DNA from 3 places in the Enterobacter sp. MGH 24 genome. Region 2 is predicted to be linked to each of the others. Evidence: predicted binding sites of a transcription regulator. Region 2 holds the regulator's gene; each other region holds the start of a gene.
The links. Region 2 encodes sigma-54, which starts transcription at its own class of promoters, with help from an activator protein. Its sites were predicted from a motif close to GTTGGCACANNTTTCGCTNT; they were not measured.
Positions count from the first base shown of each region.

Region 1: L370_RS09095 (amino acid ABC transporter substrate-binding protein) is a predicted target of sigma-54. The motif match lies at 3,455-3,474, and genes of this name have one in related genera.
Region 3: L370_RS01885 (branched-chain amino acid ABC transporter substrate-binding protein) is a predicted target of sigma-54. The motif match lies at 7,878-7,897, and genes of this name have one in related genera.

Region 1 is NZ_KI535657.1:2,716,053-2,726,709, reverse strand. Features, by position in the region: gene L370_RS09075 (PhoH family protein) at 1-370, shown strand, start outside; gene ybeY (rRNA maturation RNase YbeY) at 367-834, shown strand; gene corC (CNNM family magnesium/cobalt transport protein CorC) at 924-1,802, shown strand; gene lnt (apolipoprotein N-acyltransferase) at 1,808-3,346, shown strand; gene L370_RS09095 (amino acid ABC transporter substrate-binding protein) at 3,747-4,652, shown strand; gene L370_RS09100 (amino acid ABC transporter permease) at 4,808-5,560, shown strand; gene gltK (glutamate/aspartate ABC transporter permease GltK) at 5,547-6,221, shown strand; gene L370_RS09110 (amino acid ABC transporter ATP-binding protein) at 6,221-6,946, shown strand; gene rihA (pyrimidine-specific ribonucleoside hydrolase RihA) at 7,067-8,008, shown strand; gene L370_RS09120 (zinc ribbon-containing protein) at 8,063-8,545, opposite strand; gene leuS (leucine--tRNA ligase) at 8,760-10,657, shown strand, end outside.
Region 2 is NZ_KI535657.1:893,373-904,029, forward strand. Features, by position in the region: gene L370_RS17570 (calcium/sodium antiporter) at 1-23, shown strand, start outside; gene kdsD (arabinose-5-phosphate isomerase KdsD) at 37-1,023, shown strand; gene kdsC (3-deoxy-manno-octulosonate-8-phosphatase KdsC) at 1,038-1,604, shown strand; gene lptC (LPS export ABC transporter periplasmic protein LptC) at 1,601-2,176, shown strand; gene lptA (lipopolysaccharide ABC transporter substrate-binding protein LptA) at 2,145-2,699, shown strand; gene lptB (LPS export ABC transporter ATP-binding protein) at 2,706-3,431, shown strand; gene rpoN (RNA polymerase factor sigma-54) at 3,479-4,912, shown strand; gene hpf (ribosome hibernation promoting factor) at 4,935-5,222, shown strand; gene ptsN (PTS IIA-like nitrogen regulatory protein PtsN) at 5,305-5,796, shown strand; gene rapZ (RNase adapter RapZ) at 5,842-6,696, shown strand; gene npr (PTS phosphocarrier protein NPr) at 6,693-6,965, shown strand; gene mtgA (monofunctional biosynthetic peptidoglycan transglycosylase) at 7,005-7,730, opposite strand; gene elbB (isoprenoid biosynthesis glyoxalase ElbB) at 7,727-8,380, opposite strand; gene arcB (aerobic respiration two-component sensor histidine kinase ArcB) at 8,614-10,657, opposite strand, start outside.
Region 3 is NZ_KI535657.1:4,293,057-4,303,713, forward strand. Features, by position in the region: gene araF (arabinose ABC transporter substrate-binding protein AraF) at 1-685, opposite strand, end outside; gene L370_RS01920 (non-heme ferritin-like protein) at 1,474-1,977, shown strand; gene L370_RS01915 (anaerobic C4-dicarboxylate transporter) at 2,370-3,713, shown strand; gene L370_RS01910 (DUF2766 family protein) at 3,756-4,007, opposite strand; gene azuC (stress response protein AzuC) at 4,117-4,200, opposite strand; gene yecR (YecR family lipoprotein) at 4,435-4,773, shown strand; gene ftnA (non-heme ferritin) at 4,978-5,475, shown strand; gene tyrP (tyrosine transporter TyrP) at 5,787-6,938, shown strand; gene L370_RS01890 (YecA/YgfB family protein) at 6,975-7,643, opposite strand; gene L370_RS01885 (branched-chain amino acid ABC transporter substrate-binding protein) at 8,069-9,190, shown strand; gene L370_RS01880 (ABC transporter permease subunit) at 9,290-10,204, shown strand; gene livM (high-affinity branched-chain amino acid ABC transporter permease LivM) at 10,216-10,657, shown strand, end outside.

The DNA of each region.
Region 1 (10,657 bases), 1.8 Mb from region 2:
CGCCTACATGCGCGGCCGTACGCTGAACGATGCGTTCATCATTCTTGATGAAAGCCAGAACACCACCATCGAACAGATGAAGATGTTCCTGACGCGTATCGGTTTTAACTCGAAAGCGGTCATCACCGGTGACGTCACCCAAATCGACCTGCCGCGCAGCACCAAATCCGGCCTGCGCCATGCCATTGAGGTGCTGGCCGAGGTCGACGAAATCAGCTTTAACTTCTTCCACAGTGAAGACGTGGTACGCCACCCGGTGGTCGCGCGTATCGTTAACGCCTATGAAGCCTGGGAAGAGGCGGATCAGAAGCGTAAGGCCGAACTGGCCGCAGAACGTAAGCGCGAAGCGCAGGAGCAAGAACAGAAATGAGTCAGGTGATCCTCGATTTACAGCTGGCCTGTGAAGACAATTCCGGCATGCCAGATGAGGCACAGTTTCAGAAATGGCTGGATGCCGTTATTCCGCAGTTTCAGGAAGAATCAGAAGTCACGATTCGCCTGGTGGATGAAGCAGAAAGCCATGAGCTTAACCTGACCTATCGTGGGAAAGATAAGCCGACAAACGTGCTCTCTTTCCCATTTGAAGCACCGCCGGGCATTGAGATGCCGCTGCTGGGCGATCTGATCATCTGCCGTCAGGTGGTTGAGCAGGAGGCCAAAGAGCAGCAAAAGCCGCTTGAGGCCCACTGGGCGCATATGGTGGTACACGGCAGTCTGCACCTGCTGGGCTACGATCACATTGAAGATGACGAAGCGGAAGAGATGGAGTCCCTCGAGACAGAGATAATGCTTGCTCTGGGCTATGAGGATCCGTACATTGCCGAGAAAGAATAGTCCGTCATCTGACGGACTCACATGCCGCCACGAAAGGACATCACGTGGCGGTAAACGTTGAACTAACAAGAGAACCCTTAACAAACGCCATGAGCGACGACAATTCACACAGTAGCGACACGACAACCAGTAAAAAGGGATTTTTCTCCCTCATTCTGAACCAGCTTTTCCACGGCGAACCCAAAAACCGTGATGAACTGCTGGAGCTGATTCGTGATTCCGGGCAGAACGACCTTATCGACGAAGATACGCGCGAAATGCTCGAAGGGGTTATGGACATCGCCGACCAGCGCGTTCGCGATATCATGATCCCCCGCTCGCAGATGATCACCCTGAAACGTAACCAGACGCTGGACGAGTGCCTCGATGTGATCATCGAATCCGCCCACTCGCGTTTCCCGGTCATCAGCGAAGATAAAGATCACATCGAAGGGATTTTGATGGCGAAAGATCTGCTGCCGTTTATGCGCAGCGATGCCGAAGCCTTCAGCATGGAAAAAGTGTTACGCCAGGCCGTGGTTGTGCCGGAAAGTAAACGTGTGGATCGGATGCTGAAAGAGTTCCGCTCTCAGCGTTACCACATGGCGATTGTTATTGATGAATTTGGTGGCGTTTCCGGACTGGTCACGATCGAGGATATTCTTGAGCTGATCGTGGGCGAAATCGAAGACGAGTACGACGAAGAAGAAGATATCGACTTCCGTCAGCTTAGCCGCCACACCTGGACCGTGCGCGCGCTGGCCTCCATTGAGGACTTCAACGACGCCTTCGGTACCCACTTCAGCGATGAAGAGGTCGATACCATTGGCGGGCTGGTAATGCAGGCCTTTGGCCACCTCCCGGCGCGCGGTGAGACCGTTGACATTGACGGTTACCAGTTCAAAGTGGCAATGGCCGACAGCCGACGTATTATACAGGTTCACGTCAGAACGCCGGACGACTCACCGGTGCCAAAACTGGAAGATTAATGTAAATGGCATTTGCCCCACTGCTTGAACGCCAGCGCGTCCGTTTGCTGCTGGCGCTGTTACTTGGAGCCAGCGGTACGCTGGCTTTCTCTCCTTACGATATCTGGCCCGCGGCCATTCTCTCCCTGATGGGGCTTCAGGGTCTGACCCTGAATCGTCGTCCGGTACAGGCTGCCGCTATCGGCTACTTCTGGGGGCTGGGGCTGTTTGGTTCCGGCATCAACTGGGTTTATGTCAGCATCGCCCAGTTTGGCGGTATGCCGGGCCCGGTTAACGTCTTCCTTGTAGTATTGCTCGCCGCGTATCTCTCGCTCTATACCGGCCTGTTTGCCGGTATTCTCTCTCGCCTGTGGCCAAAAACCACCTGGCTGCGCGTCGCTATTGCCGCGCCAGTGGTCTGGCAGATTACCGAATTCCTGCGCGGCTGGGTGCTGACGGGCTTCCCGTGGCTGCAGTTCGGCTACAGCCAGATTGACGGCCCGCTAAAGGGCCTGGCTCCGGTAATGGGTGTTGAAGCCATCAACTTCCTGTTGATGGTGGTGAGCGGCCTGCTGGTCCTGGCGCTGGTCCAGCGATGCTGGAAACCGCTGGCCGTGGCGCTGGTGCTGTTCGCCCTGCCCTTCCCGCTGCGTTATATCCAGTGGTTCACGCCCGAGCCCGAGCGCGCCATGCAGGTTTCCATGGTGCAGGGGAATATCCCGCAGTCCATGAAGTGGGATGAGAAAGAGCTGCTGAATACGCTGAAGATCTACGCCAACGCCACCGAAGAGGTGATGGGTAAATCCCAGCTGATTATCTGGCCGGAGTCTGCAATTCCCGATCTGGAAATTAACCAGCAGCCGTTCCTCAACATGATGAACGACCTGCTGCTGGCGCGCGGCAGCACGCTGATCACCGGGATTGTTGATGCGCGTCTGAATCAGCAGAACCGCTACGACACCTACAACACCATCATTACGCTCGGCAAAGACAGCGAGTACAGCTACCACTCCACTGACCGGTACAACAAGAACCACCTGGTACCGTTTGGTGAGTTTGTCCCGCTGGAGTCGATTCTGCGCCCGCTGGCCCCGTTCTTTGACCTGCCAATGTCCTCCTTCAGCCGCGGCCCGTACGTACAGCCTCAGCTGCACGCGCACGGCGTAGCCCTGACGGCGGCCATCTGCTACGAAATCATTCTCGGCGAGCAGGTGCGTGATAACTTCCGCCCGGATACTGACTATCTGCTGACCATCTCCAACGACGCCTGGTTTGGTAAGTCAATCGGCCCGTGGCAGCACTTCCAGATGGCACGCATGCGCTCTCTGGAGCTGGCGCGTCCGCTGCTGCGCAGCACCAACAACGGCATCACCGCCGTGATTGGCCCGCAGGGAGAAATCCAGGCGATGATCCCGCAGTTTACCCGTGAGGTGCTGACCACTAACGTCACGCCAACCACGGGGCTGACGCCATACGCGCGCACCGGCAACTGGCCGCTGTGGATTTTGACCGTGCTGTTCGGCTTTGGCGCAGTGCTGATGAGCCTGCGTCAGCGTCGTAAATAACCTTACCTTCTGTTGCCGGGTGGCGCTGACGCTTACCCGGCCTACTTTCCCATGCTGTAGGTCGGGTAAGGCGTAGCCGCCACCCGACAATTCCCTCCAGACACCCATATTGGCACGCCTATTGCTTTGTTTATTCAGGTAAACGCAGTTTGGCTTAACGTGCAACTTTGTCGCACCAGCGTAGATCATCGGCAGCACCGAAACGGTGCAACGGGAGATATTTGCCTCTGAATGGTGCGGCGCGCTTCGCAAAAATAAACAATAACGCAGCAAAATCTTTACATTAAGCCAGACTAAATGTTAACAAGCTTGCATAACACTGCACTCGCATTGCGCGAGATATAACAACATCACAATGGGTATCAAAGCGTCACTGGCGCTGATAAAAAAGGAGTTGGGTATGCAATTACGTAAACTGGCCACAGCAATGCTGGTGATGGGAATGTCTGCTGGCGTGGTTCACGCTGAAGATGCGCCGGCAGCAGGCAGCACTCTCGACAAGATTGCCAAAAACGGCGTCATCGTGGTCGGCCACCGTGAATCATCTGTCCCGTTCTCTTACTACGACAACACGCAAAAAGTCGTGGGCTATTCACAGGATTACTCCAACGCCATCGTTGAAGCTGTGAAGAAAAAGCTGAACAAACCTGACCTGCAGGTGAAGCTGATCCCAATCACTTCACAGAACCGTATTCCACTGCTGCAAAACGGCACCTTTGACTTCGAGTGTGGCTCCACCACCAACAACCTCGAGCGTCAGAAACAGGCTGCCTTCTCTGACACCATCTTTGTCGTGGGCACCCGTCTGCTGACGAAGAAAGGCGGTGAGATCAAAGACTTCGCTGACCTGAAAGGCAAAGCGGTTGTTGTCACCTCCGGTACCACGTCAGAAGTGCTGCTGCACAAGCTGAACGACGAGAAGAAAATGGATATGCGCATCATCAGCGCGAAAGACCATGGCGACTCCTTCCGTACCCTGGAAAGCGGTCGTGCCGTCGCGTTTATGATGGATGACGCCCTGCTGGCGGGCGAACGTGCAAAAGCGAAAAAACCAGACAACTGGGATATCGTCGGTACCGCGCAGTCGAAAGAAGCCTACGGCTGTATGCTGCGTAAAGACGATCCGCAGTTCAAAAAGCTGATCGATGACACCATCGCTCAGGTGCAGACCTCCGGCGAAGCCGAAAAATGGTTCGATAAGTGGTTCAAGAATCCGATTCCACCAAAAAACCTGAACATGAATTTTGAACTGTCTGAAGACATGAAAGCGCTGTTCAAATCTCCAAATGACAAGGCTCTTAACTAATTAGAACAACAGGGGCGGGATCTCCTGCCCTCTCGATTGTCGGGAAGCATGGACAGACTATACGTTGAGTGGTCGTTCCCCACTCTGCGCGAAAAATGAGCTTCTCACCAATCTTCGAGGGTAGCGCTGCTACCCTTTTTTTTCTGGAGTTTATTATGTCAATAGACTGGAACTGGGGCATATTCCTGCAACAAGCCCCGTTCGGCAACACCACCTATCTTGGCTGGCTGTGGAGCGGCTTTCAGGTCACCGTGGCATTATCGATAACGGCGTGGATCATCGCGTTTCTTGTCGGTTCTTTGTTCGGTATTCTGCGCACCGTCCCAAACCGTTTTCTTTCAACACTTGGCACCCTGTATGTGGAACTGTTCCGTAACGTTCCGCTGATCGTGCAATTCTTTACCTGGTATCTGGTCATCCCGGAACTGTTGCCGGAAAATATTGGCATGTGGTTCAAGTCGGAACTGGATCCAAACGTGCAGTTCTTTGTCTCCTCCATGATGTGTCTGGGGCTGTTTACCGCTGCGCGCGTTTGCGAGCAGGTGCGTGCCGCCATTCAGTCATTGCCGCGCGGACAAAAAAATGCGGGCCTGGCAATGGGCCTGACGCTGCCGCAAACCTACCGCTATGTGCTGCTGCCTAACGCCTACCGGGTTATCGTTCCACCGATGACCTCCGAGATGATGAACCTGGTGAAAAACTCGGCCATCGCCTCGACTATCGGCCTGGTCGACATGGCTGCACAGGCGGGCAAGCTGCTGGATTACTCCGCTCACGCATGGGAATCCTTCACCGCGATCACGCTCGCTTACGTTCTGATTAACGCTTTCATCATGCTGGTGATGAACCTGGTTGAACGCAAAATCCGCCTGCCGGGTAATCTGGGGGCAAATAATGTACGAATTTGACTGGAGTTCTATCGTTCCATCCATGCCTTACCTGCTTGATGGCCTGGTGATTACCTTAAAAATCACCGTTATCGCCATCATCATTGGTATCGTCTGGGGTACCCTGCTGGCCGTCATGCGCCTGTCGAGCTTTAAGCCGTTCGCCTGGTTTGCGACTGCCTACGTTAACGTGTTCCGCTCCATCCCGCTGGTGATGGTACTGCTGTGGTTTTACCTGATTGTGCCCGGCTTCCTGCAGAACGTGCTGGGGCTGTCGCCGAAAACCGATATCCGTCTGATTTCCGCCATGGTGGCGTTCTCAATGTTTGAGGCCGCTTACTACTCGGAGATTATCCGCGCGGGCATTCAGAGTATCTCCCGCGGGCAATCCAGCGCCGCGCTGGCGCTGGGGATGACCCACTGGCAGTCCATGCAGCTGATTATTCTGCCGCAGGCGTTTCGCGCCATGGTTCCGCTCCTGCTGACCCAGGGTATCGTGCTATTCCAGGATACCTCGCTGGTCTACGTTCTGAGCCTGGCAGACTTCTTCCGTACCGCGTCAACCATCGGTGAGCGTGATGGTACGCAGGTCGAGATGGTGCTCTTTGCGGGTGCGGTCTATTTTGTGATTAGTTTAAGCGCGTCGCTGTTGGTCAGCTGGCTGAAGAAAAGGACGGTATAATGATTTCCCTGAAAAATGTTTCGAAATGGTATGGGCACTTTCAGGTGCTGACCGACTGCTCCACTGAGGTTAAAAAAGGCGACGTGGTGGTGGTGTGCGGGCCGTCCGGCTCCGGTAAATCAACGCTGATCAAAACCGTTAACGGCCTGGAGCCGGTGCAGCAGGGTGAGATCGTCGTCAACGGTACCAAAGTGAACGACAAGAAAACCAACCTCGCCCAGCTTCGCTCTCACGTTGGCATGGTGTTCCAGCATTTTGAGCTGTTCCCTCACCTCTCCATTATTGAGAACCTGACGCTGGCGCAGGTGAAAGTGCTTAAGCGTGATAAAAAGGCGTCGCGCGAGAAAGGGCTGAAGCTCCTGGAACGCGTGGGTCTCTCGGCGCATGCCGATAAGTTCCCGGCTCAGCTTTCTGGCGGCCAGCAGCAGCGCGTGGCGATCGCCCGTGCGCTGTGCATGGATCCCGTTGCAATGCTGTTTGATGAGCCAACGTCGGCGCTCGATCCAGAGATGATCAACGAAGTACTGGACGTGATGGTCGAGCTGGCGCACGAAGGGATGACCATGATGGTGGTGACCCACGAAATGGGCTTCGCCCGTAAAGTGGCCAACCGCGTGATCTTTATGGACGAAGGGAAAATTGTGGAAGACTCTCCGAAAGAAGAGTTCTTCGCCAACCCGAAATCCGAGCGCGCTAAAGACTTCCTCGCCAAAATCCTGCATTAATCTCCACGGTGCGCAATCTGCGGATTGCGCACTGCTTCACGCTTTGCACCTCTTCTTCTCGTCGACTTCACTTCGCGGCGTTAACCTTGTCACAAAATAACGCTACGTATGGAGAACGCTATGGCACAACCGATCATTCTCGATTGCGATCCGGGTCATGATGACGCGATCGCGCTCGTCCTTGCACTTGCCTCCCCTGAACTCGACGTAAAAGCCGTCACCTCGTCCGCCGGAAACCAGACGCCTGAAAAAACCCTGCGCAACGTGCTGCGCATGCTCACGCTGCTCAAACGCACCGATGTTCCTGTCGCCGGTGGGGCCGTGAAGCCGCTGATGCGCGAACTGATTATTGCCGACAACGTGCATGGCGAAAGCGGGCTGGACGGTCCGGCACTGCCGGAGCCGGGTTTCACGCCGCAAAACTGTACCGCCGTGGAGCTGATGGCAAAAGTGCTGCGTGAAAGTGCAGAACCGGTAACGCTGGTGGCTACCGGACCACAAACTAACGTTGCGCTGCTGCTGAACAGCCATCCTGAGCTGCATAATAAAATTGCGCGTATTGTGATTATGGGCGGGGCCATGGGGCTGGGGAACTGGACGCCTGCGGCGGAGTTCAACATCTTCGTCGACCCGGAAGCCGCTGAGATTGTCTTCCAGTCCGGCTTACCGATTGTGATGGCGGGGCTGGACGTTACCCACCGCGCGCAGATTATGGTGGACGATATTGAGCGTTTCCGCTCGGTGGGCAACCCTGTTGCGACAACCGTGGCCGAGCTGCTCGACTTCTTTATGGAGTATCACAAAGCCGAGAAGTGGGGCTTCCACGGCGCCCCCCTGCACGACCCGTGCACCATTGCCTGGCTGCTGAAGCCGGAGATGTTCACCACGGTGGACAGATGGGTTGGCGTGGAGACGCAGGGGAAATACACCCAGGGAATGACGGTGGTGGATTATTACTCGCTGACGGGGAATGCGCCGAATACCACGGTGATGGTGGACATCGACCGGGAGGCGTTTGTGGATTTACTGGCGGAGAGACTGGCTTACTATAGTGCGGCCTGATGCCCTCACCCCAACCCTCTCCCACGGGGAGAGGGTGCGAACAGTTTTGCTTTTCTAGGGCTCAAACGGCCGACGCTGGAACTGATCGTGGCCGCATTTCGGGCACATCGGCAGGACATCCGGCGTATACACCGCAATATGGTGGTGGCAATTCTCGCACACCAGATTTCCCAGCCCGACAACCTCACCACTGTGATACACACCGTGATGGTTCAAATCCTGAAAGACCTCGCGCCACTCCAGCTGCGTTTTATCCGTGATATCGGCCAGCTCTTGCCACAGGCTCTCTTTAATCACCCGCATAAAAACGCTGTCCGTGACCTCCTCCTGACTTTCCTGGTAGCTGCGCGCGAACTCTTCCAGATCGCGACGCACGGCGCGCGTCACCTCTTCCACTTCGGTTCGCGTTAACTCACCCGTTTGCGTCACGCGGGCACGCGCTTGCTCCACCAGCGCGTCGATATCGCGCTCGCCGTTACGCAGCCGTTCCGTCAGTGTCGCCACCAGTTCGCGGTAAAATTGAGCAACCTTGTTCATCATTTTGCCTCCCGGGTAAGTAACTATTTCTAATAATAGACCTTATTTCATCGCCGCTTTGTCAGGTGAAGCACAGACCCGGTAAATTCCTGCAAAGCGCATTTGTGCGAAAGGCTGTTTTGACGCGGGCGTTTGGGCTATGCTATGCGGATCTGAATTACCACATCCATTGGCTACATTTGTAGCTGTATTGAAAACAGGACCACTGGCTGCCATGCAAGAGCAATACCGCCCGGAAGAGATAGAATCAAAAGTCCAGCAACACTGGGACGAGAAGCGCACCTTTGAAGTAACCGAAGACGAGAGCAAAGAGAAGTATTACTGCCTGTCGATGCTTCCCTATCCTTCTGGTCGACTACACATGGGCCACGTGCGTAACTACACCATCGGCGATGTGATTGCACGTTACCAGCGCATGCTGGGCAAAAACGTTCTGCAGCCAATCGGCTGGGATGCGTTCGGCTTGCCTGCAGAAGGCGCGGCGGTGAAAAACAATACGGCACCGGCGCCGTGGACGTACGACAACATCGCGTACATGAAAAACCAGCTCAAAATGCTGGGCTTCGGCTATGACTGGAGCCGCGAGCTGGCGACCTGTACCCCGGAATACTATCGCTGGGAGCAGAAGTTCTTCACCGAGCTGTACAAAAAAGGCCTGGTCTATAAGAAGACCTCTGCCGTTAACTGGTGTCCGAATGACCAGACCGTTCTCGCGAACGAGCAGGTTATTGATGGCTGCTGCTGGCGCTGCGACACGAAAGTTGAGCGTAAAGAGATCCCACAGTGGTTTATTAAAATCACCGCTTACGCTGATGAGTTGCTGAACGATCTGGATAACCTGGACCACTGGCCGGATACCGTTAAGACCATGCAGCGTAACTGGATCGGCCGTTCTGAAGGCGTAGAAATTACCTTCAACGTTGAGAACTACGACCAGACCCTGACTGTCTACACCACCCGTCCGGACACCTTCATGGGCGCGACCTACCTGGCCGTGGCCGCAGGTCACCCGCTGGCGCAGAAAGCGGCGGAAAATAATCCGGAGCTGGCCACCTTCATCGACGAGTGCCGCAACACCAAAGTGGCCGAAGCCGATATGGCAACGATGGAGAAAAAAGGGGTTGATACCGGCTTTAAAGCCATTCACCCACTGACTGGCGAAGCGATCCCGGTCTGGGCAGCGAACTTCGTTCTGATGGAGTACGGTACAGGCGCAGTCATGGCCGTTCCGGGTCACGACCAGCGCGACTACGAATTTGCCACCAAATATGGCCTGACCATCAAGCCGGTTATCCTGGCGGCTGACGGTTCAGAACCAGACCTGTCTGAACACGCGCTGACTGAAAAAGGTACCCTGTTCAACTCCGGCGAGTTCAGCGGTCTGAGCTTCGAAGAGGGCTTCAACGCCATCGCCGATAAGCTGGCCTCTCTGGGCGTGGGTGAGCGTAAAGTTAACTTCCGTCTGCGCGACTGGGGCGTGTCACGTCAGCGTTACTGGGGGGCACCGATCCCAATGGTGACGCTGGAAGATGGCACCGTGATGCCGACACCAGAAGATCAGCTCCCGGTGATCCTGCCGGAAGACGTGGTCATGGACGGTATCACCAGCCCGATCAAAGCCGATCCTGAGTGGGCAAAAACAACTGTAAACGGTCAGCCTGCACTGCGTGAAACAGACACCTTTGACACCTTTATGGAGTCATCCTGGTACTATGCGCGCTACACCTGCCCGCAGTATCAGGACGGTATGCTCGATTCCGATGCGGCAAACTACTGGCTGCCGGTAGATATCTACATTGGCGGTATCGAACACGCCATCATGCACCTGCTCTACTTCCGCTTCTTCCACAAACTGATGCGCGATGCGGGCATGGTGAACTCTGACGAACCAGCAAAACAGCTGCTGTGTCAGGGCATGGTACTGGCAGATGCGTTCTATTACGTCGGTGCCAACGGCGAGCGTAACTGGGTTTCTCCGGTTGACGCGATCGTTGAGCGCGATGAGAAGGGCCGTATCGTTAAGGCGAAAGATGCCGAAGGTCATGAACTGGTCTACACCGGCATGAGCAAGATGTCCAAGTCGAAAAACAACGGTATCGATCCGCAGGTGAT
Region 2 (10,657 bases):
TCTCGCCTCTTCTCTCTGGGTAAACGGAAACGCATTATGTCGCAAATAGAATTGCAGCCGGGGTTTGACTTTCAGAAAGCAGGCAAAGAGGTTCTGGAGATTGAACGTGAAGGTCTGGCGCAGTTAGATCAGTACATTAATCAGGATTTTAGTCTGGCATGTGAGAAGATGTTCTACTGTGCCGGCAAAGTCGTGGTGATGGGGATGGGCAAGTCCGGCCACATTGGACGCAAAATGGCGGCAACATTTGCCAGCACCGGAACCTCTTCCTTCTTTGTACATCCGGGGGAAGCCGCGCACGGCGACCTGGGTATGGTCACGCCGCAGGATATCGTCATCGCGCTGTCCAACTCCGGTGAGTCCAATGAGATCCTGGCGCTGATCCCGGTACTGAAGCGACTGCAGGTGCCGCTTATTTGCATGACCAGCCGTCCGGAAAGCAGCATGGCGCGCGCGGCTGATATTCACCTGTGCGTGAAAGTGCCCAAGGAGGCCTGTCCGCTCGGCCTGGCACCGACGTCCAGCACAACCGCAGCATTGGTTATGGGCGATGCGCTCGCCGTCGCGCTGCTCGAAGCCCGCGGTTTTACGCCGGAAGATTTCGCGCTTTCCCATCCGGGCGGTGCGCTGGGGCGCAAACTGCTGCTTCGGGTAAACGATATTATGCACACAGGGGATGAGATCCCTCACGTCAGTAAAGAAGCCTCCCTGCGTGATGCGCTACTGGAAATCACCCGCAAGAATCTGGGTATGACGGTCGTGTGCGACGATCTGATGAAAATTCAGGGGATCTTCACCGATGGCGACCTGCGTCGCGTGTTCGACATGGGTGTCGATGTCCGCACGCTCGGCATTGCCGACGTGATGACGCCGGGCGGTATCCGCGTGCGTCCGGGTACGCTGGCAGTGGATGTGCTGAATCTGATGCAGTCCCGTCATATCACCTCCGTTATGGTTGCCGATGGCGACCAGTTGCTGGGTGTGGTACATATGCATGATCTGCTGCGCGCAGGCGTAGTGTAATGAAGGATAAGACAATGAGTAATGCGGGTGCATCCCTTGCAACCTGTTATGGTCCGGTTAGTACCCAGATGATGGCAAAGGCGGAAAACATTCGTCTGCTCATCCTGGATGTGGATGGGGTACTCTCCGATGGCCTGATTTACATGGGCAATAATGGCGAAGAGCTGAAAGCCTTTAACGTTCGCGACGGCTACGGTATCCGCTGTGCGCTCACTTCTGGTATTGAGGTGGCTATCATCACCGGGCGAAAAGCTAAACTGGTAGAAGACCGCTGTGAAACCTTAGGCATTACCCATCTGTATCAGGGTCAGTCCGATAAAATGGCGGCGTTTAAGGATTTACTGGGTAAACTGGCTATCGCACCGGAAAACGTGGCCTACGTCGGGGACGATCTGATTGACTGGCCCGTGATGGCTGAAGTCGGTCTGAGTATCGCTGTTGCCGATGCGCATCCGCTGCTGATCCCGCGCGCTGACTATGTTACCCACATCAACGGGGGCCGTGGTGCCGTACGTGAAGTCTGCGATCTGCTTTTGCTGGCGCAGGGCAAGCTTGATGAGGCCAAAGGGCAATCGATATGAGTAAAACCAGACGTTGGATTATCATTTTGCTGTCACTTGTCGCACTGGTATTGATTGGCGTGAACCTTGCCGATCGCGACGATACGCAAACGGAAGTGGTCAACAATAACGATCCAACCTATAAAAGCGATCACAGCGACACTGTGGTCTACAGCCCGGAAGGTGCGCTGAACTATCGTTTGATTGCCCAGCATGTTGAATATTTTTCAGATGACGGTATTTCGTGGTTTACCCGACCTGTCATGACCACGTTTGATAAGGACAAGGTGCCGACGTGGTCAATTAAGTCAGATCGGGCAAAACTGACAAATGACCGTATGCTTTATCTGTATGGCCACGTTGAAGTCAACGCCCTGACCGCTGACTCACAACTGCGAAAAATTACGACGGATAATGCCCAGATTAACCTGGTAACCCAGGACGTGACCTCGCAGGATCTGGTCACACTGTATGGCACAACATTTAATTCCAGCGGTTTGAGAATGCGCGGGAACTTACGCAGCAAGAACGCCGAGCTGATTGAAAAGGTTAGAACCTCCTATGAAATTCAAAACAAACAAACTCAGCCTTAAAGTAATTATCGCCAGCGCGATGCTGGCGACCAGTCTCCCCGCGCTTGCTGTAACGGGCGATACCGACCAACCGATCCATATCGAGTCCGATACCCAGTCTCTCGATATGCAGGGTAACGTCGTCACCTTCACGGGTAACGTCGTCATGACTCAGGGCACCATTAAAATCAACGCCGACAAAGTGGTCGTGACCCGTCCGGGTGGCGAGCAGGGCAAAGAGATCATTGATGGTTACGGTAACCCGGCCACCTTCTACCAAATGCAGGACAACGGCAAGCCGGTGAAAGGTCACGCCTCGCATATGCACTACGAGCTGGCGAAGGACCTGGTCATCCTGACCGGAAACGCGTATCTGGAACAGCTGGACAGCAACATTACCGGCGACCGAATCACCTATCTGGTGAAAGAGCAAAAAATGCAGGCCTCCAGCGAGAAAGGCAAACGCGTCACGACCGTACTGGTTCCGTCGCAGCTGCAGGACAAAGGCAAAGGCCAGGCCCCGGCACAGAAGAAGAGTAACTAATTCGTTATGGCAACATTAACTGCAAAAAATCTCGCGAAGGCCTATAAGGGCCGCCGTGTCGTAGAAGATGTCAGTCTGACCGTCAACTCCGGCGAAATTGTAGGGCTGCTTGGCCCTAACGGTGCGGGTAAAACCACCACCTTCTACATGGTCGTTGGCATTGTGCCGCGCGATGCCGGCAACATAATCATTGACGATGAAGACATCAGTCTTCTGCCGCTGCACGCGCGAGCGCGTCGCGGGATCGGCTACCTGCCGCAGGAAGCCTCCATTTTCCGTCGTCTTAGCGTTTACGATAACCTGATGGCGGTCCTGCAAATTCGTAACGACCTGACCAGCGAACAGCGTCAGGATCGTGCCAACGAGCTGATGGAAGAGTTCCATATTGAGCATCTGCGTGACAGTCTCGGTCAGGCGCTCTCCGGGGGGGAACGCCGCCGCGTTGAGATTGCGCGTGCGCTGGCCGCAAACCCGAAATTTATCCTTCTGGATGAACCGTTTGCGGGCGTTGACCCGATCTCGGTTATCGATATTAAACGCATCATTGAACACCTGCGTGACAGCGGGCTGGGCGTACTGATCACCGACCACAACGTCCGTGAAACGCTGGCCGTGTGTGAACGCGCGTATATTGTGAGCCAGGGCAATCTGATCGCCCACGGTACGCCGCAGCAGATCCTCGAAGACGATCATGTTAAGCGCGTCTATCTTGGGGAAGACTTCAGACTCTGATAGGGTAGAGGTAACGTAACGCCGAACCGGAGAAAAATGCTCTGAACATGAAGCAAGGTTTGCAATTAAGGCTCAGCCAACAACTGGCGATGACGCCGCAGCTACAGCAGGCAATTCGCCTGTTGCAACTGTCCACGTTAGAACTTCAGCAGGAGCTCCAGCAGGCGCTGGACAGCAACCCCCTGCTGGAACAAACCGATCTTCATGACGAGGTAGATACCCAGCAATCGCAGGATACAGAAGCGCTCGACACCGCGGATGCACTCGAACAAAAAGAGATGCCCGACGAGCTTCCGCTGGATGCCAGCTGGGATGAAATCTACACCGCCGGAACCCCTTCCGGTACGCGTGCAGACTACCAGGACGATGAGCTACCGGTCTATCAGGGAGAAACCACCCAGTCGCTGCAGGATTACCTGATGTGGCAGGTGGAACTCACCCCCTTCTCCGATACCGACCGCGCGATTGCCACCTCAATTGTCGATGCCGTTGACGACACCGGCTATTTGACCGTCACGCTGGACGATATTCTGGAAAGCATGGGCGATGAAGAGATTGAGCTTGAGGAGATCGAAGCCGTTCTGAAGCGCATTCAGCGTTTCGATCCGGTAGGCGTGGCTGCAAAAGATCTGCGCAATTGCCTGCTGATCCAGCTTTCCCAGTTCAGCAAAGAGACGCCATGGATCGACGAGGCGCGCTTAATCATCAGCGATCATCTGGATCTGTTGGCTAACCACGATTTCCGCTCCCTGATGCGCGTCACGCGCCTGAAGGAAGAGGTGCTGAAAGAAGCGGTGAATCTGATCCAGTCGCTCGATCCGCGCCCGGGTCAGTCGATCCAGACCAGCGAGCCCGAGTACGTCATCCCGGACGTGCTGGTCAGAAAACACAATGACCGCTGGGTCGTTGAACTGAATTCAGACAGCATTCCTCGCCTGCAAATCAACCAGCAGTACGCCTCCATGTGCACCAGCGCGCGTAACGACTCCGACAATCAATATATTCGTAGCAATCTTCAGGAAGCACGATGGCTGATCAAAAGTCTTGAGAGCCGAAATGATACGCTGCTGCGCGTCAGTCGCTGTATTGTGGAACAGCAGCAGGCGTTCTTTGAGCAGGGCGAAGAGTTTATGAAACCGATGGTACTGGCGGATATCGCCCAGGCCGTCGAAATGCATGAATCAACCATTTCCCGTGTCACCACGCAGAAGTATCTGCACAGTCCACGCGGTATTTTTGAGCTTAAGTATTTCTTCTCCAGCCATGTGAATACCGAGGGCGGCGGCGAAGCGTCGTCAACGGCCATTCGTGCTCTGGTGAAGAAGTTGATCGCCGCGGAGAACCCCGCGAAGCCACTAAGCGACAGTAAGTTAACCACCATGCTGTCCGATCAGGGTATTATGGTGGCACGTCGTACTGTTGCGAAGTATCGAGAGTCTTTATCCATTCCGCCGTCCAACCAGCGTAAACAGCTGGTCTGACACAACCGATAAGGAAGACACTATGCAGCTCAACATCACTGGACAAAACGTCGAAATTACCGAGGCTTTACGCGACTTCGTGAACGCGAAGTTTGCAAAACTCGAACAGTATTTCGAAAGGATCAATCAGGTCTATATTGTGTTGAAAGTGGAGAAAGTGACTCATATCTCGGATGCCACCCTGCATGTTAACGGGGGTGAACTGCATGCCAGTGCGGAAGGGCAAGACATGTACGCTGCTATCGACGGCTTGATTGATAAGCTTGCACGACAGCTCAATAAACATAAAGATAAACTGAAACAACACTAATTGTCCGGGCAGTTAACGGGTGCAGGACGGCCTGTTGTGAAACACAACAGGCCATTTGTACAGTTAGCGCTTAGGTGAAATTATGATGAACAACGATTCCGCTCTTCAACTGAGCAATGTCCTTAACCAGGAATGTACCCGCAGTGCGGTTCACTGCCAGAGCAAAAAACGTGCGCTGGAGATCATCAGTGAACTGGCTGCCAAACAGCTGGGCCTGCCGCCACAGGTGGTGTTCGAAGCGATTCTGACCCGTGAAAAAATGGGCAGTACCGGTATCGGCAACGGCATCGCGATCCCGCACGGCAAACTGGAAGAGGATACCCTGCGTGCCGTTGGTGTGTTTGTGCAGCTTGAAACACCTATCGCCTTCGATGCTATTGATAACCAGCCCGTCGATCTCCTCTTCGCGCTGCTGGTGCCTGCCGACCAGACGAAAACCCATTTGCATACGCTGTCGCTGGTCGCAAAACGTCTGGCCGATAAAACCATATGCCGTCGACTGCGCTCGGCCCAAAGTGATGAAGAGCTCTATCAAATTATCACTGAAGCAGAAGGCAATCAGGATGATGCATAATCAGGAGATGGCCTTCACATCTGTTGTCCTGAGGAGAAACGGAACATGGTGCTGATGATTGTCAGTGGCCGTTCAGGGTCGGGGAAATCCGTTGCTCTGCGCGCGCTGGAAGACATGGGTTTTTACTGCGTCGATAACCTGCCGGTCGTGTTGTTGCCCGACCTGGCCCGCACGCTTGCGGAGAGACAAACCTCTGCCGCCGTCAGTATCGACGTCCGTAACATGCCGGAATCGCCCGAGATCTTCGAACAGGCCATGAGCAACCTGCCTGATACATTCTCGCCACAGCTGCTGTTCCTTGATGCAGACCGCAATACGCTGATCCGCCGCTACAGCGATACCCGTCGTTTGCACCCGCTTTCCAGTAAGAACCTCTCTCTGGAGAGCGCTATCGATGAAGAGAGTGACCTGCTGGAGCCGCTGCGTTCTCGTGCCGACCTGATTGTCGACACCTCTGAGATGTCCGTTCACGAGCTGGCGGAAATGCTGCGTACCCGGTTGTTGGGTAAGCGCGAGCGTGAACTGACGATGGTGTTCGAATCCTTCGGCTTTAAGCACGGTATTCCGATTGATGCGGATTACGTTTTTGACGTGCGCTTCCTGCCGAACCCGCACTGGGATCCAAAGCTGCGTCCAATGACCGGTCTGGATAAACCCGTCGCGGCCTTCCTCGACCGGCACACAGAAGTTCACAATTTTATCTACCAGACGCGAAGCTACCTTGAGCTATGGTTACCTATGCTGGAGACAAACAATCGTAGCTACCTCACGGTGGCGATTGGCTGTACCGGCGGTAAACATCGTTCGGTTTACATCGCCGAACAGCTGGCCGACTATTTCCGCTCGCGCGGGAAGAACGTTCAGTCCCGTCATCGCACGCTGGAAAAACGTAAAACATGACCGTAAAACAAACCGTTGAGATCACCAATAAGCTGGGCATGCATGCACGCCCGGCGATGAAACTGTTTGAGCTGATGCAGGGGTTCGATGCAGAGGTTCTGCTGCGGAATGACGAAGGCACCGAAGCGGAAGCGAACAGCGTGATCGCCCTGCTGATGCTGGACTCCGCCAAAGGGCGCCAGATTGAAGTCGAGGCCACCGGACCTCAGGAAGAGGAAGCGCTGGCGGCAGTGATTGCGCTGTTCAACGCAGGGTTCGACGAAGATTAAGGTCTGCCAGTCAGGCGGGTGGCGCTGCGCTTACCCGCCCTACATTAATTTATTGCTCTCCATAAATCCTTCTCCTCCCAACTGACGCATTTGACGCATGATCCACGCCTGACGACTTCGCACGTACCCTGATGGGGCGCTGGCTTTAAAGCGGATGGGATTCGGTAAAACAGCGGCCAATAGCGCTGCTTCTGACATGCTCAGACGGCTGGCTGGCTTATTGAAATACCGTTGCGCGGCAGCTTCCACGCCAAATATGCCGTCGCCAAACTCAGCGACGTTGAGATAGACGGTCAGAATGCGTTTTTTGCTCCAGACCGTTTCCATCCCAAGGGTGAGCCCCGCTTCCAGCCCTTTTCGCACCCAGCTTCGGCCATCCCACAGAAACAGATTTTTGGCCGTCTGCTGCGACAAGGTTGACGCGCCGCGCACGCGGTTTTCATGGCGTTCGTTATGGGCTAGCGCCTTCTCAATTGCCGCCACGTCGAACCCCCAGTGCTCCGGGAATTTCTGGTCCTCCGCCGCGATGACCGCCAGCCCCATGAACGGTGAAATCTCGTCCATGCTCACCCAGTCAGAGTGGGCAACATAGCCGAAATCACCGCTGAACCACGCGCTAAGCTGGCGCTCAACCATAACGGCAGAGAACGGAACCGGCATAATGCTGAATAAAGCCAGCCCGCCTCCCCAGAATACCGCCAGTACAAGAACAATACGCAAAAGGATGCGTTTCACCCCTGCGCCTGCGGCAAATTTACGCCTCATTCAGTCAGCACCAGCACGCGAGCCACCAGCTTTTCAATACCTGAGGCCGCCTCAGCGATATTGTTCGCCAACATATACGCCGGCGTGGTGACAACTTTGTTATCTTCATCAACCACAATGTCATCAACCGGGCAGGGAACGTGTTCGCCCCCCATTTCCTCGACGATCTCTGCGGTATCAATATCCGTCCCGATAGTCAGGCGCAGCGGGAAATCGAAAATCCTGGGCAGCATGGCCGGCGCGATGCAGATAAAGCCCAGCGGTTTTCCTGCCGCATGCATGGCCTGCGACAGCGCTTTCAGATGAGGATCGATCTGACACTCCGCGCCCTGCGCAGCGAAGGTACTGAGATTTTTGGCCGCGCCAAACCCACCCGGTACAATCAGCGCATCAAGCTCTGTAGGATCTGCCTGAATAAGAGGATGGATATCACCTCGCACGATACGCGCGGCCTCAATCAGTACATTACGGGTTTCCGCCATCGGCTCACCGGTCAGATGATTAATCACATCCGCCTGATTTTTGTCTGGCGCAAAGCAAATAACTTCTGCTCCGTGCTTAGCCAGGGCCAACAGCGTAATGACGGCTTCATGTATCTCAGAACCATCGTAAACACCGCATCCGCTCAGCACGACACCAATCTTTTTCATCATGACAATCCTTTTCTGCAACTTGCTGAAGCACATTAATAATTTTGATTAAAACGCTATGCTTCACACATTTCACTGATTCATGTAACAAACCATTTAAGATTTGCTATCTTATCTGCGTGCGGCCTAAATTTTTTCAGGCGGCGCCCTTTCGAAAATAACTTTAAAAAACAGGCGCAGCCACGATTTCCCTGGTGTTGGCGCAGTATTCGCGCACCCCGGTTAAGCCGGGGTCATTTTTTTCTGGCGTCAACCCAGGCCTTCAGCACCGCAACATCGTTTTGCCACTCTTGTTTCATCTCTTCAACCCAATCACCCACGTTATCTTCCCATGCAGGTAAATCAGGGGACTGAATCTGTTGACCCAGCTGCTGCAGGTGGCGTAAGCCAACCGAGCCGGCGGCACCTTTAATTTTATGTCCTTCTTCCACGATGCCCTTCTGGTCACGAGCCGTCAGGTTTGATTCCAGCACGCTCAGATAGCCCGGCATCATTTTTTCGAATACCGCCAGACCGTCGGTAATCAGTTTCGGGCCGACCAGATCGATGTACTGCTCCAGCATCGCGGTATCGAGTATCGTTTGGGCTTTTGCGCTATCAACAGACGTCATGGTGCTCTCCTCTTCATCACGGGTATCCCAGAACTTCTTAATCATGGCGGTCAGAGCAGGCACCGCCAGCGGCTTGCTGAGTACATCGTCCATACCGGCATCGAGATACTCTTTTTTATCTTTCAGTACGTTCGCCGTCAGCGCCACCAGCGGCGGCAGTTCGTCGGCCGCGTACTGACGCGTCAGCTCACGCGAGATATCCAGCCCTGTCATGTCCGGTAACTGGATATCCAGCAGGACAAGATCGTATTCGCCCGGTTTAAACATCTCGAGTGCGGCTTTACCGGTCATCGCGACATCCACGCTATTGCCCAGCTTTTCCAGCACGGAGCGCGCCACAATAACGTTCAGCTCAATATCTTCCACCAGCAGAACGTGCAGCGCAGGCAGCGGCATGTCGTCGTTTTCAAAGGTATCCTCAACCTCCTCCGCCACCGCCGGTGCATGGACCGTCAGCGTGAAGGTTGACCCTTTCCCCGGCTGGCTGGCAACGGTGATATCGCCCCCCATACTCTTTGCCAGCCGTTTAGAGACCGCCAGACCAATGCCCGTTCCGGTAGCAGGCTTCCCGCCGTTGCTGTCCTTCACCTGGTAGTACATCGCGAAAATTTTGTCCTGCTCCTCCTGCGGAATACCAATCCCGGAGTCCTCCACCTCGAAGTGCAGCATATCGCCGTCGTCAAAGCGGATGCGTACTGCCACCTGCCCCTTCTGGGTAAATTTCACCGCGTTGCTGATAAGGTTCCACAGGATCTGGCGCAGACGCGTGCCGTCAGTCACCACTTTATGCGGCAGCGGTAGGGTTGGCTCCATGACAAAACTCAGCCCCTTCTGCTGCGCCTGTAAGCCGGACAGGTTTTCGAGATCGGCAAGGAAGCTGGTGAAATCAACAGGCTGGTTATCAAGCTGAACTTTACGGCGCTCCATCTTATCCATATCAATAATATCGTTGAAGATATTACCCAGCGTGACCGCTGAGACATGGATAGTCTTGAGGTATTTTTCCTGTTCTGCGGTCAGGTCGGTATCCAGCAGAATTCGGCTCAGCCCGACAATGCCGTTAAGCGGCGTACGCAGCTCGTGGCTGATGGTGGAGATAAAGGTAGTCTTGTCGCGGCTGGCGCGCTCCAGGGCGTCCTGATAGCGCTTACGCTCGGTGATATCGCGGCCAAAGCCCATCAGGCCGTGGCGTTTCCCGACGCGGTCATAGTAAGGCACCTTACGGATCTCAAAGCAGGCTTTGCGTCCGTCCGGGTAATCCAGCCACTGTTCATAGGTCAGCGAGACGTTATGGCGGAAGACTTTTTCGTCCGTCTCCATAACCTTGGCCGCCGCCTCTTCAGAGTAAACGTCCTGCGGCTTCAGGTGAATCAGCTGCTTCTCGCTTTTTCCGGTGAGCAGCTCCATCGCACGGTTACAGCCGGAAAACTCTTTATCTTCATTACGGTAGAACACCAGATCCGGTGAAGCATCAAGAAATGACCGCAGGAAAGAGGACTGCTGCTCAAGCTGGATCTGCGTGACCTCGCGCTCTTTCATTTCGATTTTCAGCTGCTCCAGCGTGGCCTGACGCTCGGCTTCCGCCTTCTCACGATCTGAAATCTCCTGGTTCAGCTGCGCGATGTTGTCTTTGAGCTGGACGTTGAGCTTCAGGTCGCGCTCGCGC
Region 3 (10,657 bases), 3.4 Mb from region 2:
CGTTCATGCCGACCACCAGCCAGTGTTTGACCTCCGGGTGCTGGACCAGCATAGAGTTCGCGGCGTCGAAAGCCCCCGGAATATCGTTGGATTTAGTTGGGACTTTGTAGATCTGTTTTTCCGGGAAGCCGGCCGCTTTCAGCGCGTCCATTGAACCGGTAGTACGACGACGTGCAGTGTCCAGCTCGTCAGCGGTGATAGCCATCACCGCGGTCTCTTTGACATCCCAGCCGCGTTTCTGCATCTCTTTATAGAGTTCCTGGCCCTGGCGTTCGCCGATTTTGGTTGCCGCCATCATGACCAGCGGTACGCTGTCCATCGGTTTGCCTTTGGCGTTAACGAACTGATCGTCAACCGCGATGACCTTCATATCGTAACCGCGCGCTTTCGCCGCGATTGCCGATCCCAGCTTTGGATCCGGGGTACAGATAACGAAACCTTTTGCGCCGCTGGCCGCCAGGCTGTCGATGGCGTTCAGGGTTTTTTCACCGTCAGGCACGGCGATTTTAATGACTTCAAAACCTAAATCTTTCCCGGCTTTATCGGCGAATTTCCACTCAGTCTGGAACCAGGGCTCTTCGGGCTGTTTTACCAAAAAACCAAGTTTTAAATTCTCAGCGATAGCGGATTGTGACATAACGGCAGCCAGACCGATGGCCGCCAGCGCTTTAGTAAATTTGTGCATGGTAAACTCCAGCTTTAGCATTCTTTTCTGTAGGGAATATGTGCGTGCTTCTTATTTAATCGGACTTAAAACAAGGCATTAGCGCTTACCTCGTCATAAGCGTTATTGCTGGTGATAGTTTTAGCGGGAAATTAATCATCCATAAGAGAGCCCCATCACACCGCAGAATTACAGTAATTGCGTACATAAATTCAGCGAAAAATGACATAAAAAAGGCAGGATTTGTCAGACAAATGGAATGGGGTTAAGCAGAATTATCCATAAGATTAGCTAAGATATCCCTGATCCTCCTCAGCGGGCAAAACGACACCTGGCGTTAAAGGGGTTTAATATGTTTTTCATCAAAAATGCATGAGTCACCTGAAAAACCGCTATTTCGCAGAAATTGATTTAGCGCAATTTTATTGGCACATCATATATTCGAAACGATTAAACCGTATTTCTCTTTTTCTCGGAGTAATATTCCAACTTAATATTTCCGAAAGAGTAACCATGTATCTCAGCAACAAAAACCGTTAACTATCAGTCCATTAAACAATGTTTAATTCATGGCTAGCTAATTGCATTTCTGTACTATATTAAAGTTTGTAATGTATGGTAAACACAGCCTAATTAAGAGTTTTCTTAGACCAAAGACAAGGGTATGCTTATTTATATCGAACACAGGAAGTGAATTTCGGTCGACTTCGGTCACGGCAGTATCTGTATTTCTGCTCTTTTCTTCGTATTTGCCTGACGCTCAGGTTATGCAACGGACATCACGTCCCACAGTCAATAAGGATATGAGTATGGCTACCCCAACGATGATGCAAAAACTTAACGCGCAGATGAACCTTGAGTTCTACGCCTCGAATCTGCACCTTCACTTAAGTGCGTGGTGTGCCGAGAATAGCCTCACGGGATCTGCCACATTCTTTCGCTCTCAGGCGCAAAGCAACGTCACCCATATGATGCGTGTCTTTAACTTCCTGAAAGCCGCAGGGGCAAATCCTGTCGTTAAAGCCCTTGATGGGATCAATGAAAACTACTCTTGCCTGGAAGAGCTGTTTCAGAAAACGCTTGAAGAGTATGAACAGCGCTGCAGCACGCTCAGCAAGCTGGCCGATGAAGCCAAAGCGCAGCAGGACATTACGACGCTTAAATTCTTACGCGATATGGACAAAGAGCAGCAGCAGGACGGCATGCTGCTGAAGACGCTGGCGGATGAGATCCATAATGCGCAGCAGGCGGGTTTATGTCCTGAGCAAACCGACCGTCATCTGCTCGACATTGTGGCGGTGCAGCACCACTGAGTTTTTTAATCTGCTCCAACCGGGCTGAGGGTTTCCCAGGAATTTATTAACCTGAAGCGATGAATTTTGTATCAGTCAAGTGAATAACTTACAGCGATGTCCTGGTCCGGCGGTCATGTCGTTACAGAGTAGCAAGGAAAATGAAGTGAACGGAATGACCACCACAGCCGTATGTTCCCCCTCACCACAGCCCTCTCCCTCAAGGGAGAGGGAGTCGTCCGTGCAGGCATTGTTTTGTGGGGATCCCTCCTCCCACCTGAGGCAGGATTCCTTTTCCCCTCTCCAACCTCCTGCTTTTGCTGAAATTTAACAATTCAGATCTGGCTCCCAATGATTAACCACACAACGTGTGATGATTTATTTAGTTACATAATCATTGACGAGGGAGCATCATGATCACCATTGAGTTTGTTGTTATTCTCCTCTGCCTGCTGACGGGTACGCGTTTCGGCGGTATGGGGCTTGGGTTAATCAGCGGTATTGGTCTTTTTATTTTATGTTTTGTCTTTGGTCTGCAACCGGGTAAGCCGCCGGTAGACGTTATGCTGACCATCCTCGCGGTGATTGGTTGTGCCGCTACGCTGCAGACCGCCGGCGGCCTCAACGTCATGATGCAGTTTGCTGAACGTCTGCTGCGCAAACACCCGCAGCACATCACCCTGCTCGCCCCTTTCACCACCTGGATGCTGACCTTTCTGTGCGGCACCGGGCATGTGGTCTACACCATGTTCCCCATCATTGCGGATATCGCCCTGAAAAAAGGGATCCGCCCGGAGCGCCCCATGGCCGTGGCCTCGGTGGCATCACAGATGGCGATTACGGCTTCCCCCGTTTCCGTTGCCGTCGTGTCGCTGGTCTCCATCCTGGCGGCCCAGCATGGGATCGGCCACGCGTGGGGGATCCTGGAAATTCTCGCCGTGTCGGTTCCCGCTTCGCTTTTCGGCGTGGCCATTGCGGCCCTGTGGAGTTTACGCCGCGGAAAAGATTTGGCTGATGACGTGGAGTTTCAGGAAAAGCTGAAAGATCCTAAGCAGCGCGAGTTTATCTACGGCGGTACGGAGACGTTAATGAATCAGCGTTTCCCTAAACAGGCCTACTGGTCCACGTGGATTTTCTTTGCCGGTATTGCCGTGGTTGTCCTGCTGGGGGCATTCCCTGAACTGCGCCCCGCCTTTGAGCTGAAAGGCAAAATGACGGCGCTGTCGATGAACCTTGTCATTCAAATGATGATGTTAATTGCGGGCGCCGTGATGCTGATGGCCTGTAAGGTCAATGCGTCGGCGATTTCCAACGGTGCGGTGTTTAAGGCCGGTATGGTGGCGATCTTCTCGGTGTTCGGCGTGGCGTGGATGAGCGATACCTTTTTCCAGGCGCATCTTGATGAGCTAAAGCTGGCGCTGGAAGGCGTGGTGAAAAGCCACCCGTGGACGTATGCCATTGTGCTGTTTCTGGTGTCAAAACTGGTGAACAGCCAGGCGGCTGCGCTGACGGCCGTTGCGCCTATGGGCCTGATGCTCGGCATCGACCCGAAAATGCTGATCGCCTTTTTCCCGGCGTCATACGGCTATTTTGTCCTGCCGACCTATCCAAGTGATTTGGCCTGCATCGGATTTGACCGTTCAGGCACGACCCGCATCGGCAAATTTATCATCAACCACAGCTTTATTCTGCCAGGGCTGATTGGGGTAAGCTGCGCGTGCGCGGCGAGCTACCTGCTGGTCCAGACGTTCTTCTAACCGCATCAAAGGGCGACACATGCCGTCGCCCATTTCCCTGCTTTAGTGGGACTCACCCTGCGGGGTGAATCGCAGCTCAATCAGCGCGATGGCTTTCTGGATCGCACGAAGCGTGACCGGGTCAGCGGCAGCAGGATGGCTGGCGAAATCGATGTTTTTCAGCTGCGTAGACATCTTCTCGCGCACTTCAACCGGCGCAATCACGTCCAGAACATCAAGAATTTGTTTGATCACCAGCTGACAGGCGACAACGTCAGAGACCAGTTCCTGATCGGCGCTCAGGTTTTGTGACATGGGGGTTTTCTCCTTATTTAAAGGCCGCCATAGTATCAAAACACGCCCCCTGACATCTTCCCTTCGTCGCCTGCAGGCACAAAAAAACCCGCCGAAGCAGGTTTTTTTATCAGAACATGGCGCCCGGCGGCACGTCTTTGAACGTGCGGCAGTAATTGGCCCACATGCTTTTCAGGATTTTGCGCAGTTTCACGATGGTGCTCCATTAACTTGTTATACAACTTTATCGTCAACGTGCTTATAATATGACCATTATCACAAAAATCAACATTTTTGTGATGCACATCACATTTCTATCAGGGCATGGTCTGAAAGCGCTGACCTTTGACCCGTTGCGAAGAGTGAGGGCAGATTGTCCGGCTATTCCAGGCATTGCAGTGGGCATCTGCGGGTACGATAACGTATTTCCATCCACTCAGAGCGAACCATGAAAAGAGTCATTGTAGCCGGCACAATCCTGCTGCTCGCGGGGTGTAGTATCAACCGCCAGGCTGAAGTCAGCAGCCTCGACGCGCCGAACGGCATCGTCCGCCTCGACTACGGCCAGGCAGCGCTGCAAAATGCGTATTCCGATGAGTATGTAAATAACGGCACGGCGGCAAAAGCGTGTCAGAGTATGGGGTATGCCACAGCCTCAGCCTATGGTCAGCCCATTAAAACCTGCACCCTGACGAGCGGCTCTTTGTGCCTGAACGAGAGCGTGACTATCCAGTATAAATGTATGGGCTACGCCGTTAACCCTAAGTCAAATAATCCGTGGTATTAATCGAAGCTGCCAGCGCGTGCTGGCGGTTTATTTTATTACGAACAAAAACAATTCTCATTATTAGGTTATAAAAATCGCCAATGCGTTTTATTCCCATTCGTATTTTAAATAAATAAAATAAAAATTTTACGTTTTGCAAATAATTAAATAACAAATTATAGTGTCGCTCATTGTGAACCAGAAATAATAATCCGGAGCGTCACCATGCTGAAAACTGAAATGATCGACAAGCTCAACGCACAAATGAATCTTGAGCTTTTTTCATCCCTGCTCTACCAGCAGATGAGCGCGTGGTGCAGCTATCACAGCTTCGAAGGCGCGGCTGCGTTTCTGCGTCGTCACGCTCAGGAAGAGATGACCCACATGCAGCGTCTGTTTGATTATCTGACGGATACGGGCAGCCTGCCGCGCATTGAAACCGTGACGTCACCGTTTGCCGAGTATAATTCTCTCGATGAACTGTTCCGCGCCACCTACGAGCACGAGCAGCTGATCACGCAGAAAATTAACGAACTGGTTCATGCCGCGATGACCAGCCAGGATTATCCAACCTTTAATTTCCTTCAGTGGTACGTCGCTGAACAACACGAAGAAGAGAAGCTGTTTAAATCCGTGCTGGATAAATTATCTCTGGTGGGGAAATCCGGCGAAGGTCTTTACTTTATTGATAAAGAACTTTCCACTCTCGATACGCAGAATTAATTTCAGCGCGGTGCCGGTTTCCGGCACCGCGTTAATTGACCTTCCCTCCCCCGCATCTAAATACCCATTTTATTCCCCGTACGCCCTGTTTACGTCACGCCTGACCGTCGCCCCACGTCGTCGAATTGCCGGCAGCGCAATACGTAAACCTTTCATTACACCCCTTGTAACGGTGGTTTGACGAATTACCCCTTTTGCCTTACTCTGCGCCGCAGATTTATTCGCGGTTAAGCATCGTTGTAGAGGAAAGCGTGAAAAACAGAACCCTGGGAAGTATTTTTATCGTCGCCGGAACGACGATTGGCGCAGGAATGCTGGCAATGCCCCTGGCAGCCGCGGGCGTGGGATTTAGCATGACCCTGCTGCTGCTGGGCACGCTCTGGGCGCTGATGTGCTACACCGCCCTGCTGCTGCTTGAGGTTTACCAGCACGTGCCCGCCGACACCGGTCTGGGTTCGCTTGCGGCACGCTATCTGGGACGCTACGGCCAGTGGATAACCGGCTTTAGCATGATGTTCCTGATGTACGCCCTGACCGCCGCCTATATCAGCGGCGCCGGGGAACTTATCGCCTCCAGCGTCAACGACTGGTTTGGCTCTGACATTACCCCGGCGACGGGGGCTATCTTCTTTGCGCTCATCGGCGGCGGCGTGGTCTGCGTGGGGACATCGCTGGTCGATCTGTTTAACCGCTTTCTGTTCAGCGCCAAAATTCTCTTCCTGATTATCATGCTGGTGCTGCTGGCGCCGCACGTGCACAAGGTCAACCTGCTGACGCTGCCGCTGGAAAAAGGGCTGGCGCTTTCCGCGATCCCGGTCATTTTCACCTCGTTTGGCTTCCACGGCAGCGTGCCGAGCATCGTCAGCTATATGAACGGCGATATCCGCAAGCTGCGTCGCGTCTTTGTAATCGGCAGCGCGATCCCGCTGATCGCCTATATTTTCTGGCAGCTGGTGACGCTGGGCAGCATTGACTCCTCAACCTTTATTGGGCTGATGGCGCAACACGCTGGCCTGAACGGTTTTTTGCTGGCGCTGCGCGAAGTCGTCACCTCCCCGCACGTGGAGCTGGCGGTACACCTGTTTGCCGACCTGGCGCTGGCAACCTCGTTCCTGGGCGTGGCGCTCGGCCTGTTTGATTACCTGGCCGACCTGTTCCAGCGTCGCAATACCGCGGCTGGACGGTTGCAGACGGGGGCCATCACCTTCCTGCCGCCGCTCGCTTTTGCGCTGTTTTACCCACGCGGGTTTGTAATGGCGCTGGGCTATGCGGGGGTGGCGCTCTCTATCCTGGCCCTGCTGCTCCCTTCCCTGCTGGCGTGGAAAAGCCGCCAGCAGCATCCTCAGCAAGGATATCGCGTGGCGGGCGGAAAACCGCTGCTGTGCGTTGTGTTTGGCTGTGGGGTGGTGATTATTCTGGTGCAGGTGTTGATTGCAGCCGGGATGCTGCCGGAAGTGGGTTAAATAAAAAAAAGGGGCTATCATCAGCCCCTTTTTTTATCAGTGCAAACAGCAGCTCTTAAACTTCTTCCCGCTGCCGCAAGGACACGGATCGTTACGACCAACCTTCGTGCCGTTCACCGTCGGCTTCTTCACTTCCGGCTGCTGCGGGTTGTTAACCCAGTATTGATATAAACGCAGTGCCGCAGGCTGGATGCTTTCGATGCTGGCGATATACTCCTCTTCGGACAGTTCATCCAGCTTTTCGCTGTTCTCTTCCGTCCCGTGCAGCGCAATCACCTCAAGATCGGCCTTCAGGGCTTCCGGCAAGGCTGACCAGTCCGTCAGCGCCACGCCGCGCATATAGCCATAGCACCACTCTTCCACCACGGTATAGCTCTCACCGTCAACGTCGTTGTAACCGAACATCGGTTCAAACTGATCCGGATACTCGCTCAGGCGCTCGGCAATATCGTTCATATGCTTAAAGCAGAGATCGATAAAACGGTTCATCTCACGATCGTTTTTCCAGCGCGGAATGTACTTCTCGCCACCCCACACCGCCACCAGCCAGGCATCTGGCTCAACGACAACAGGACCGGAAAGCACTGCGGTAAGCATGCCGTCCAGTTCGGACACGTCAATCACGGACGCGTCATCATGGCCGTAAGACATTAACGTCTCTTCAAGCCACGCCATTTCGCTTTCATTCAATGGGCCTTCAGTCATCGCTGACACTCCTGCAAAAAAGGAAACGATCCTAACACATCTCTCACGCCTCTCCGGGCTGAAGTTTAGGTCTTTATTGCTGCAAAAACGTGCAAATCGTGACCGTTGCACAACTTATGGGCTTTATTGTTAACGATATGTGATCTCCGCTGTAATTTCTTCTCCTTCCGCAAGGCGGCATAACGCGGCGCTCTATACTCAAACATGTCGCATGCCCGTCAATGGGTTAACCATTCTGGCAACGTTTTTGCTTAACGTTCTTCGCGCGATCCTGCGCAGGGAAATCTCGCCGTAATATGCAGGATGCCGTCTGTATCTTGTTCGTTTAGTGCATTTTGTTCTTGCTCGTGTTTCGGATTGGCTGCGCCGTCGGGCGTTCGGGTTTACGCCGTGGTGCAAAAACCTCTTTGCTAAGGAACATAATAATGTCGCTGAAATTTATCAGAACTCCCCTTTCTCTCGTGTTGGCCGGTTGCCTGGTGACGGCGTTTTCCGCCCGGGCAGATATTGTGATTGGCGTGGCCGGGCCGTTCACCGGTCCGAATGCCACCTATGGCGATCAGTACTGGCACGGCGCAACGCAGGCCGCTGAAGACATCAATGCCGCAGGCGGCATTAACGGCGAGAAGATCAAACTGGTTCAGGGAGATGACGCCTGTGAGCCCAAGCAGGCCGTGGCCGTTGCCAACCGTTTAGTTGACCAGGATAAAGTCAACGCCGTGGTCGGCCATTTCTGCTCCTCTTCCACCATGCCCGCCTCCGAGGTGTATAGCGACGCAGGCATTATTGCGATTACCCCCGGCTCAACTAACCCGCTGATCACCGAGCGCGGCATGAGCGACATGTTCCGCATGTGCGGCCGCGATGACCAGCAGGGTCAGGTGGCCAGCGACTTCATCATCGACAAGCTGAAAGCCAAGCGCGTGGTGATTATTCACGATAAAGACACCTATGGTCAGGGTCTGGCTGACGCCACCAAAGCGGCGCTGGCGAAACGCGGGGTTCAGGATGTGATGTATGAGGGGTTATCCCGCGGTGAAAAAGACTTTAACGCGCTGGTGACGAAGATCGGCGCGCAGAAACCGGACGTCGTGTTCTTCGGCGGCTGTCACCCGGAAGCCGGTCCGCTGGTTCGCCAGATGCGCGAACAGGGCGTGCAGGCGAAATTCTTCTCCGGCGACTGTATTGTCAACGAAGAGATGGTGACCGCCGCGGGTGGCCCGCAGTACACCAACGGTATTTACATGACCTTCGGTAAAGATCCGCGCCTGATCCCGGACGGTAAAGCGGTTATCGAGAAATTCCGCGCCGGTAAATTTGAACCGGAAGGTTACACCCTTTACTCCTATGCCTCCGTCCAGGCCATTGCCGCGGCCTTCAAGGCGACCGGCGGCAAGGACTCCGCCAAAGCCAGCGAGTGGCTGAAAGCCAATTCCGTCGACACGGTGATGGGCAAAAAAGCCTGGGACAGTAAAGGCGATCTGAAAGTGTCTGACTACGTGGTTTATCAGTGGGACGACAAAGGAAAATATAAGGAAGTGCAGTAACGGGACGGAGTCACGCTCAACGTCGGCGGGGTTGCCCGTCGGCGCGTAATAAACATCAGGCTGTGCGGCTCGCGCAGCCTATAAAACGAGCGCGCTAAGATGAGTACATTCTTCCTGCAACAGTTAATCAATGGCTTAACGCTTGGCTCCGTCTATGGCCTGATCGCCATCGGCTACACCATGGTGTACGGCATTATCGGCATGATCAACTTCGCCCACGGCGAAGTGTATATGATTTCCGCCTATCTCTGCGCCATTGGCCTGGCGCTGCTCTCTTTCTTCGGTCTGCAGTCGTTTCCGCTGCTGATCCTCGGGACGCTGGTATTCACCATCGTGGTGACCGGCGTGTACGGCTGGACTATCGAGCGTATCGCCTACAAGCCGCTGCGCAACTCCACGCGTCTGGCGCCGCTGATCTCCGCCATCGGGATGTCGCTCATCCTGCAAAACTACGCGCAGCTGAGCCAGGGTCCGCGCCAGCAGGGGGTGCCGACCATGCTGGACGGCGTTATTCGCCTGCATCTGGGTGACGGGTTCGTGCAGATAACCTACACCAAGGTGTTTATTCTGATCGCCTCGTTTGCCGGCATGCTGGTGCTCACCTGGATAATCAACCATACCCGGCTGGGCCGGATGTGCCGCGCGGTGCAGCAGGATCGTAAGATGGCCTCTATTCTGGGCATTAACACCGACCGGATTATTTCGCTGGTCTTTGTCATCGGCGCGGCGATGGCCGGTCTGGCAGGCGTGCTGATCACCATGAATTACGGCACCTTCGATTTCTACGTTGGGTTCGTGATCGGCATTAAAGCCTTTACTGCGGCGGTACTCGGCGGCATCGGCTCCCTCCCCGGCGCCATGCTCGGTGGCCTTATCCTCGGCGTGGCGGAGGCCCAGTTCTCGGGCATGGTGAACTCGGACTATAAAGACGTCTTCTCGTTCGGCCTGCTGGTCATGATCCTGATTTTCCGCCCCCAGGGCCTGCTTGGGCGTCCGATTGTGGCTAAGGTGTGAGGGAGAGAATGATGACATCACACGGTTTTTCACTTAAACGCTGCATGCTGGACGCGATTTTTTCCGGGCTGATTGCGCTGATTATCTTCGGCCCCATAGCCGGCGTGGTGCTGGACGGGTACAGCTTTAACTTCGCAGGGCAGCGGCTGGCCTGGATGGTTGGCATCGTCATGCTCGGGCGTTTTCTGCTGAGCGCCTTTTTAGGTACGGCTGCGGGCGCCCGTTTCCAGGCGCGCTTCGAAGCCGATAGCGCGGGCGTATATGTCCGGCCACCGGAATACAAAAGCCGCATGCGCTGGATTATTCCTCTGGTGATAACCCTTGCGATTTGCTTTCCGTTTGTCGCCACGAAATATGTGCTGACCGTCGCCATTCTCGGGCTGATCTACGTGCTTCTCGGCCTGGGTCTGAATATCGTCGTGGGTCTGGCCGGTCTGCTGGATCTGGGATATG